2 regions of the Pseudomonas benzopyrenica genome follow, and region 1 is predicted to be linked to the other one. Evidence: predicted binding sites of a transcription regulator. Region 1 holds the regulator's gene; the other holds the start of a gene.

Region 1 (4,441 bases):
TGGGGCACGCACAGATGGCCGCTGCCCATGGCGGCGTGAATGCCGCCCACGGCATTCACCGCGAGGATGGCCTCGGCACCGGCCTCCTTGAGCGCCCAGAGGTTGGCGCGGTAGTTGACCTGGTGCGGTGGAAGGCGATGGGGATGGCCATGGCGCGCCAGGAACAGCACCTCGCGGCCAGCATAGCGACCGCGCTGCACGGGGGCCGACGGCACTCCCCAGGGCGTTTCGAAGGTCTGGGCCTGGTCCAGCTCCAGGCCGGCGAGCGCGGTGAGGCCGGTGCCTCCGATGATGGCGTAGGTAGTCATGGATACGTCCTCTAGATGAGTTCAGCCTGGCGCAGCCGCTGCAGGGCAAGACTCCACTGCGGTTGTTGCCGATAATCGAGATCGACGTGGCGACGGGCCCTCATGCTGGCCAGCCGTGGCGCGGGCGAGACGCCCAGCTGCTGTACCCGGGTCAGGGCCAGCTCGGCCGCCGCGCGATCGTTGCAGACCAGTCCCATGTCGCAACCAGCGCTGAGGGCCGCTTCGACGCGCTGACCGGCATCGCCGGCCACATGGGCACCGGCCATGGACAGGTCGTCGCTGAAGATCACCCCCTGGTAATCCAGTTCGCCGCGCAGGATGTCCTGCAGCCAGCGTCGGGAAAAGCCGGCCGGCTGGGGATCCACGGCAGGATAGATGACATGGGCGGGCATGACGCCACCCAGCGCTGGCAGCAGCGCCTGGAACGGGCGCAGGTCGGTGCGCAGCAGGGTGTCCAGATCGCGCTCGTCGGTGGGAATGGCATAGTGGGAATCGGCTTCGGCCCAGCCATGCCCGGGGAAATGCTTGCCCGTGGCGGCCATGCCGGCGTCACCCATGCCGGCGATGAAGGCACCGCCCAGCCTGATCACCTGCTCGGCATCGCCGAAGGAGCGCAGGCCTATGACCTGACTGCGCCCATGGTCGACGTCCAGCACCGGAGCGAAGCTGAAGTCCAGCCCCACCGCCAGGATCTCGGTCGCCATGATCCAGCCACAGAGCCGGGCTAATTCCAGGCTGTCCGCGCGACCGCCCAGCTGCCCCATGGCCGGCAGTCGTACCACGTCGCGGCGCAGGCGCTGCACGCGACCGCCTTCCTGGTCCACGGCCAGCAACAGCTCCGGGCGCACCGCGCGGATCGCGCGGCACAGTTCGCGGACCTGCCCCGGGGTTTCGATGTTGCGGGCGAACAGGATCAGTCCGCCCACCTCTGGCTGGCGCAGCAGCTGACGATCCTCGGCGGTGAGCCAGGTGCCAGCGATATCGACCATCAGGGAGCCTTGCATGGGTACCTCGTCCGAATGCTCCGGCGCATGGCGCCGTGAAAGGGACGCAAGCTTACCCCAGCCACCCTCGATGCCGCAGCCTAGTAGGTCTCGGCTGTCTCCACCGCCACTGGCCGCCGCGGCCGATACTGGGCCTGGGCCAGCTCCGGTGCGTGCATCGCCGTCGGCGCCCGCATGCCGGTGGCGAGGAAGGGGACCATCAGCCGCAGCACCTGGTCGGTGTGGGTATCGACGCCGAAATCGTTCTCGCCGATCGCCCGCAGTGCCTTGATGCCGGACATGCTGAACACCGCCGCGCCCAGCATGAAGTGGGCGCGCCAGAACAGCTCCAGGGGCGGAATCTCGGGCACGGCGCGGTTCACCAGCAGCAGGAAGCGGCGGAAGGCACGCCCATAGGTCTGTTCCAGGTATTTGCGCAGGTGGCCTTGGCTCTGGCTGAACGCCAGACCCAGCAGACGCATGAACACCGAGAGGTCATTGCCATGCCGTGGCTTGATGGCCAGGGAGTGGTCCACCAGCAGATTCAGCAGCGCCTCCAGGCTCACCTCTTCCCTGCTCTTCGGCTGCCACTGATCCAGATCCCGCTCCAGGTTGAAGCAGAAGGGATCGAGAAAGCGCGAAAACACCGCCTGGATCAGGGCCTTCTTGGAGCCGAAGTGATAGTTGACGGCCGCCAGATTGACCCCGGCGCGGGTGGTGATGAGTCGCAGCGAGGTTTCGGCAAAGCCGCGCTCGGCGAACAGTTGCTCGGCCGCATCCAGAATGCGCTCCACGGTATCCGACTGCGCCATGACCTTCCTCGATAGATGAATTTCCGTTTGAAACATATGTTTCAAACGCTATCCAAGTCAATCGCAGTTCGGGCGGTGAGCCTGACCTGAAAGCGCTGGAGCACTCGTCCTTCTGCTGTTTGCGGGCTATTTGCCACCAATCCGGCCTGTCGTCCGAAGCCGGGCCAGGTGCCCTTGCCTACCACCTGGAGTTACTGTATATAATCACAGCATCATTAGACGACGCGACGTGCATCATGCTGAAACTGACACCGCGACAAGCCGAGATCCTGGCCTTCATCAAGCGTTGCCTCGAAGCCAATGGCTTTCCGCCTACCCGCGCGGAGATCGCGCAGGAGCTTGGTTTCAAATCGCCGAATGCGGCCGAGGAGCACCTCAAGGCCCTGGCCCGCAAGGGCGCCATCGAGATGACGCCGGGCGCCTCTCGTGGCATCCGCATCCCGGGGCTGGATACTACGCGCAAGGCCGACGAGAGCCTGCCAGTCATCGGTCGGGTCGCCGCGGGCGCCCCCATCCTGGCCGAGCAGAACGTCGAGGAAAACTGCGCCATCAACCCGGCCTTCTTCCAGCCCCGTGCCGACTACCTGCTCAAGGTCAAGGGCATGAGCATGAGAGACGTCGGCATCCTCGATGGCGACCTCTTGGCCGTCCATGTGACCCGTGAGGTGCACAATGGCCAGATCGTCGTGGCCCGGGTGGGCGACGAAGTCACCGTGAAGAGATTCAAGCGCTCGGGCAACCAGGTCACCCTGCTGGCGGAAAATCCCGAGTTCGCCCCTATCGAAGTCGATCTTTCCACCCAGGAATTCGCCATCGAAGGGTTAAGCGTTGGCGTCATCCGCCGCTAACGTCTAGGGCTGGCCTGCGGGCCAGCCTCTTGTCACCGCTATTTGCCTTACGCCGAAGTCTTGATCGGGGGTATAGGTTCGCGCTCCGAAAAAGCGCTCAAGACCAGGCTGAGCACAGTGACGTCATGTATCCGTGGTACATGATCTCAAGTGGATTTGATCGAGTCGCCTCCAGGAGGTAGCCATGCAATTTCCCCTGATGTTCGATGCCCCGCGTTCGTTGGTTCAAGAGCTGGACCTGGCACCTGAGCTCCTGCTGCAGGAGCTGACCGCCTTTCTGCCCAAGGCCGGCAAGCCGGCCCGGGAGCTGCCGGCCGCCCCGCTGCCGGACACCTTCAGCGAGATGTCCCTGCACGGTAGCCAGGAACAATGCCTGCAGTTGCTGGCGCCCATCCTGCGCCAGCTGAGCGACAAAGACGATGCTCGCTGGCTGACCCTGGTCACGCCGCCGTCGCTGCTCAGCAACGCCTGGTTGCGCAGTACCCATCTGAATCCGGAACGGGTGCTCCTGCTGCAGACGCCGAGCGCGGCCAAGACGCTGCAACTGGCCTGCGAGGTGCTGCGCAAGGGGCAGAGTCATACGGTGATCAGCTGGCTGCACGACCTCAGCGATGCGGGCAAGCAGCAACTGGCACGCGCCGCGGCCCAGGGCAACAGCCAGAGTCTGAACGTCAGATTCGCCTAGGCAGCGGGCAGGAAGGGATGTAGCAGCGGCATTCCCGCACGGAATGCCGGATCAGGCGGAGAGTCAGTGCAGGACGCGGGGTTGATCGTCACGCTGAAGGCTGTCGCCTTCGGCCAAGCGACCCGCCATCTGCACGCCCAGGTTGAACATGGCCTTGGCCACCTCTATCTGCTGTCCATGCAGGAAATCCTTGGCATCGCTGGAAAACTCAAGGGTCACGAGGGCTTCCTCGTCGTCCGCACGGCGCAACACGATGCGACCATCGGAGAGTTCAACGATTTCCAGGTAGGCAGTAGTCATTCAGTATCTCCACAGCTAAGCGGATAGTGTAACAGCGTGGGGTCTGGGAGGCTGACTTGCCTGAGCCTTTTTCGACGGTCTGCAAGGCCATCGTCCTGACGGCCTCTGCGGCATGCTAGCTGGACGGCTCCTACCACTCGGTCATGGCACCGCGGAATCTGAGCGCCGTCTGCTTGAGACTTTCGCGCCAGGCTTCCACTTCTTCAAGACCCAGTTCCGGTTCGGCCGGTTCCAGGCTGACCGCTTCGATGAGGGCCAAGGTCGGGTCCTGCTTGGGCCGCCGTGGCGCCTGGGGCGGTTGCAGCAGCCGCTGGTATTCGGCGATCAACCGCGCCAGCCAAGTCTCCGAATTGCCAGCCAGCTCCACCAGTTCACCCATTTCCGGACTGGGCGCCTCGTTCAAGGCGTCGGGTGAGAGCAGGACGGCGAGCGACGTGGCTTCCATGGTGGGATGACGGTAGAAGCCTGCCACCTCCTGACAGAGCCCCAGCAGGGCGCCATGCAG
Region 2 (4,441 bases), 1.7 Mb from region 1:
CCGGGCTTCTTGGCCTCACCGTCCGCCTTGGCCGAGGCGCCTTCGGCACCAGCGGCAGCGCCCTGCTCGGAGTAGAGCTTCTGGGCCAGCGGCGCGGAGGCTTGAGACAGGGCATTCATCTTGGCTTCGATGGCGTCCTTGTCGTCACCGCGCACGGCGACTTCCAGCTCGCCAATGGCCTTCTCGATGGTGCTCTTCTCTTCGGCCGTGGCCTTGTCGCCTGCCTCGGTCAGCATCTTGCGGGTGCCGTGCACCAGGGCATCACCCTGGTTGCGGGCCGCGGCCAGCTCTTCGAACTTGCGATCCTCGTCGGCATTGGCCTCGGCGTCACGCACCATCTGCTGAATCTCGTCCTCGGACAGACCGGAGGACGCCTTGATGACGATGGACTGCTGCTTGCCGGTGGCCTTGTCCTTGGCGGACACGTTGAGGATACCGTTGGCGTCGATGTCGAAGGTCACCTCGATCTGCGGCACGCCACGGGGCGCCGGCGGGATCTCGGCCAGGTCGAACTTGCCCAGCGACTTGTTCTGCGCGGCCTGCTTGCGCTCGCCCTGCAGCACGTGGATGGTCACGGCGCCCTGGTTGTCGTCGGCGGTGGAGAACACCTGCGACTTCTTGGTCGGGATGGTGGTGTTCTTCTCGATCAGCGCGGTCATCACGCCACCCATGGTCTCGATGCCCAGGGTCAGCGGAGTCACGTCCAGCAGCAGCACGTCCTTGACGTCACCGGCCAGCACGGCGCCCTGGATGGCCGCACCAATGGCGACGGCTTCGTCCGGGTTGACGTCCTTGCGCGCTTCCTTGCCGAAGAAGTCGGCCACACGCTTCTGCACCAGCGGCATGCGGGTCTGACCACCCACCAGAATGACCTCGTGGATGTCGGAGACGTCCAGGCCGGAGTCCTTCAGGGCAGTACGGCACGGCTCGATAGTGCGCTCGACCAGCTCTTCCACCAGGGACTCCAGCTTGGCGCGGGAGACCTTGACGTTCAGGTGCTTGGGACCGCTGGCATCGGCGGTGATGTACGGCAGGTTGACGTCGGTCTGGGTAGCCGAGGACAACTCGATCTTGGCCTTCTCGGCAGCTTCCTTAAGGCGCTGCATGGCCAGCGGGTCACCCTTAAGGTTCATGCCGCTTTCTTTCTTGAATTCCTCGACGAGGTAGTCGATCAGGCGGATGTCGAAGTCTTCGCCACCCAGGAAGGTGTCGCCATTGGTGGCCAGCACCTCGAACTGATGCTCACCATCGACCTCGGCGATCTCGATGACCGACACGTCGAAGGTACCGCCGCCCAGGTCATAGACGATCACGGTGTGGTCGCCCTTAGCCTTGTCCAGGCCATAGGCCAGAGCCGCCGCGGTGGGCTCGTTGATGATGCGCTTGACGTCCAGACCAGCGATGCGACCGGCATCCTTGGTGGCCTGGCGCTGGCTGTCGTTGAAGTAGGCCGGTACGGTGATGACCGCTTCGGTCACGGCCTCGCCCAGGTAGTCCTCGGCGGTCTTCTTCATCTTTTTCAGGACTTCGGCGGACACCTGCGGCGGCGCCATCTTCTGGCCCTTGGCCTCGACCCAGGCGTCACCGTTGTCGGCCTTGACGATCTTGTAGGGGACCATCTCGATGTCTTTCTGCACGACGTTTTCTTCATAACGCCGACCGATCAGGCGCTTGACCGCGTACAGGGTGTTCTGCGGATTGGTCACCGCCTGGCGCTTGGCCGGCTGGCCAACCAGGGTCTCGCCATCGTTGGTGTAGGCGATGATGGACGGCGTGGTGCGGGTGCCTTCGGCGTTTTCCAATACCTTGACGTTGCCGTTTTCGAGGATCGCGACGCAGGAGTTGGTCGTCCCCAGGTCGATACCGATGATCTTGCCCATGTAGTCTTCTCCAGAAATCTCAGATTCCGCGCGGCCCGCTCAGGGGGCCTTTGATGTTCGCTTGCCTACCAGATGGGGCCGAGCGAAAGAATTTCAAGCCTTTTCGTCAATGCTCGGCTGCTGCGCTGCAGGGGCCTTGCTGACTACCACCATCGCCGGCCGCAGCAGGCGACCATTGAGCAGATAGCCCTTTTGAAACACCTTGAGCACGCTGCCCGGCTCGGCGGTGGCGCTCTCCTCCATGGCCATGGCCTGGTGGTGTTCGGGATTGAAGGGCGCGCCGTGGGGATCGACGGCCTCGACCTGATAGCGCTTGAGGGTGTCCTGCAGCATCTTCAGGGTCAGTTCCATGCCTTCGCGCATGGGCTTCAAGGTCTCGTCGGTGGCGTTGGACAGCTCCAGGCCCCGCTCCAGGCTGTCGAGCACGGGCAACAGATCGCCAGCGAATTTCTCCAGCGCGAATTTGTGCGCCTTCTCCACGTCCTGCTCAGCGCGACGACGCACGTTCTGTAGCTCGGCGACGCTGCGCAGCGACTGATCCTGGGCTGCGGCGAGTTGCTCTTCGAGCGTGGTGATGCGGGCGGCGACGTCCTCGTGCTGGACGTCACCCTGGGCCGCGGCCTCGTGCTCGGGGTTCTGGGAGTTCTGTTCGTCGGCCATGGGAGTCCTCCTGTGATATTGCCGGTGGGCGCGCCCTCTAATGGACGATGCCTTGATCGATGGCGCCTATATGGGGCCGCCGGCCGGCGCTTCAAGAGCTGTATGGATTGCCAGTGCCCAAGCGGCACTGTATAAACAACCAGAAAACCGCTTTCGGAGATCGTCGCATGCTGGTGCATCTGTCCGTCCGCAACTACGCCATCGTCGAACACCTCGACCTCGACCTCGAGCGCGGCATGACCGTGATTACCGGCGAAACCGGCGCCGGCAAGTCCATCATGCTCGACGCCCTCGGCCTCACCCTGGGCGATCGCGCCGACAGCGACGCGGTCAGACCCGGCGCCGACAAGGCCGATGTGCTGGCCAGCTTCGATACCACCGATATCCCCGAGGCGCGTCAATGGCTTGCCGAGCGCGACCTGGAACAGGACGGTCCCTGCCTGCTGCGCCGCGTCATCACCCGCGAGGGACGCTCGCGTGGCTATATCAATGGCTCGCCCTGCCCGCTGGCTGATCTCAAGACCCTCGGCGGCCTGCTGATCGACATTCACAACCAGCATGAGCACCAGTCGCTGCTCGGCCTCGACACCCATCGCCGCCTGCTGGACGAGTACGCCGGCGCAGGCGAACTGGTCCGTCAGGTGCAGCTCGCCGCCCAACGCTGGCGCCAGGTGCGCCAGACCCTGGAGCGTCTTACCCGCAATGGCGACGAGCAACGCGCCCGTCATCAGCTGCTCAGCTATCAACTCGAAGAACTCGACAACCTCGCCCTGGCCGAAGGCGAGTTGCAGGCGCTCGAACAGGAGCAGAGCGATCTGGCGAGTGCCGAGCACATCCTGCTGGCCTGCCGCCAGGCCATGGACCTCTGTACCGAAAACGAGCAGGGCAACGCCCTGTCGGCACTCAATGCCAGCGTGGCACGCCTGACCGCCTTCGACCGCCCGCCGGCGCAGATCCAGGAAGCCAGCAACCTGCTCGCCTCGGCCCAGATCCAGATCGAGGAGGCGATGAACGAACTCAATCGCTTCGTCGATCACTTCGAAGCCGACCCGGAGCGCCAGCAGGCCGTCCAGGAGCGCCTCGACAGCGTCTACAGCCTGGCCCGCAAGCATCGGGTCCAGCCCGAAGCCCTGCTGGAGCTGCACGAACAACTGCGCAACGAACTGCAATCCTTGGACGCCGACGACGTCGCCCTGGAGCGTCTGCAGGAAGAACTGGCGGCCTTCGAGCGCCACTACCAGGAGAAGGCCGGCGAACTGAGTCGTTTGCGCGAGCAGCGGGCGCCGGAGCTCGCTGCCGCGGTCGAAACCGAGATGCAGCGCCTGGGGATGCCGGGGGGCCGCTTCAGCATTACCCTCACGCCAGGCAGCACCGGTGAGCCCCAACCGCTGGGCAACGAAGGCGTCGAATTCCGCGTCAGCGCCAACCCGGGCCAACCCCTGCGCCCGCTGGCCAAGGTCGCCTCCGGTGGCGAGCTGTCACGGATCAGCCTGGCCATCCAGGTCATCACCGCCCAGACCTCACGCACGCCCACGCTGGTATTCGACGAGGTAGACGTAGGTATCGGTGGTCCGACCGCCGAGGTGGTCGGCCAACTGCTGCGGCAGCTGGGCGAGCGCGGCCAGGTGCTGACGGTGACCCACCTGCCCCAGGTGGCGGCCCAGGGCCATCAGCACCTGTTCGTGCACAAGGAGCGCGGCACCGACGAGACGCGCACGGCGGTGGCCAAGCTGGACCGCGCACGGCGCGTGGAAGAGGTGGCGCGCATGCTGGGCGGAGTCGACCTGACCCGCGAATCCCTCGCCCATGCCCGCAAACTGGTGGTCAGCCGCTAGAAGCAGGCTACCAACAGATATGAAAAAGGCGACCTCTGAGTCGCCTTTTTCATATCTGGATCTTCA

Evidence for each region. The regulator LexA, encoded in region 1, represses DNA repair genes until DNA is damaged. The targets are predictions, from matches to a motif close to CTGTNTNNNNANACAG.
Region 2: the regulator LexA is predicted to act here: its motif matches at 2,668-2,683, upstream of recN (DNA repair protein RecN).

What each region holds. Positions count from the first base shown of each region.
Region 1 is NZ_CP145723.1:3,801,981-3,806,421, forward strand. It holds gene V6W80_RS18130 (S-methyl-5'-thioinosine phosphorylase) at 1-308, opposite strand, end outside; gene nagZ (beta-N-acetylhexosaminidase) at 320-1,312, opposite strand; gene V6W80_RS18140 (TetR/AcrR family transcriptional regulator) at 1,393-2,103, opposite strand; gene lexA (transcriptional repressor LexA) at 2,340-2,951, shown strand; gene sulA (SOS-induced cell division inhibitor SulA) at 3,136-3,636, shown strand; gene V6W80_RS18155 (hypothetical protein) at 3,700-3,936, opposite strand; gene V6W80_RS18160 (DUF6586 family protein) at 4,067-4,441, opposite strand, start outside.
Region 2 is NZ_CP145723.1:459,615-464,055, reverse strand. It holds gene dnaK (molecular chaperone DnaK) at 1-1,880, opposite strand, end outside; gene grpE (nucleotide exchange factor GrpE) at 1,974-2,540, opposite strand; gene recN (DNA repair protein RecN) at 2,708-4,375, shown strand; gene fur (ferric iron uptake transcriptional regulator) at 4,439-4,441, opposite strand, start outside.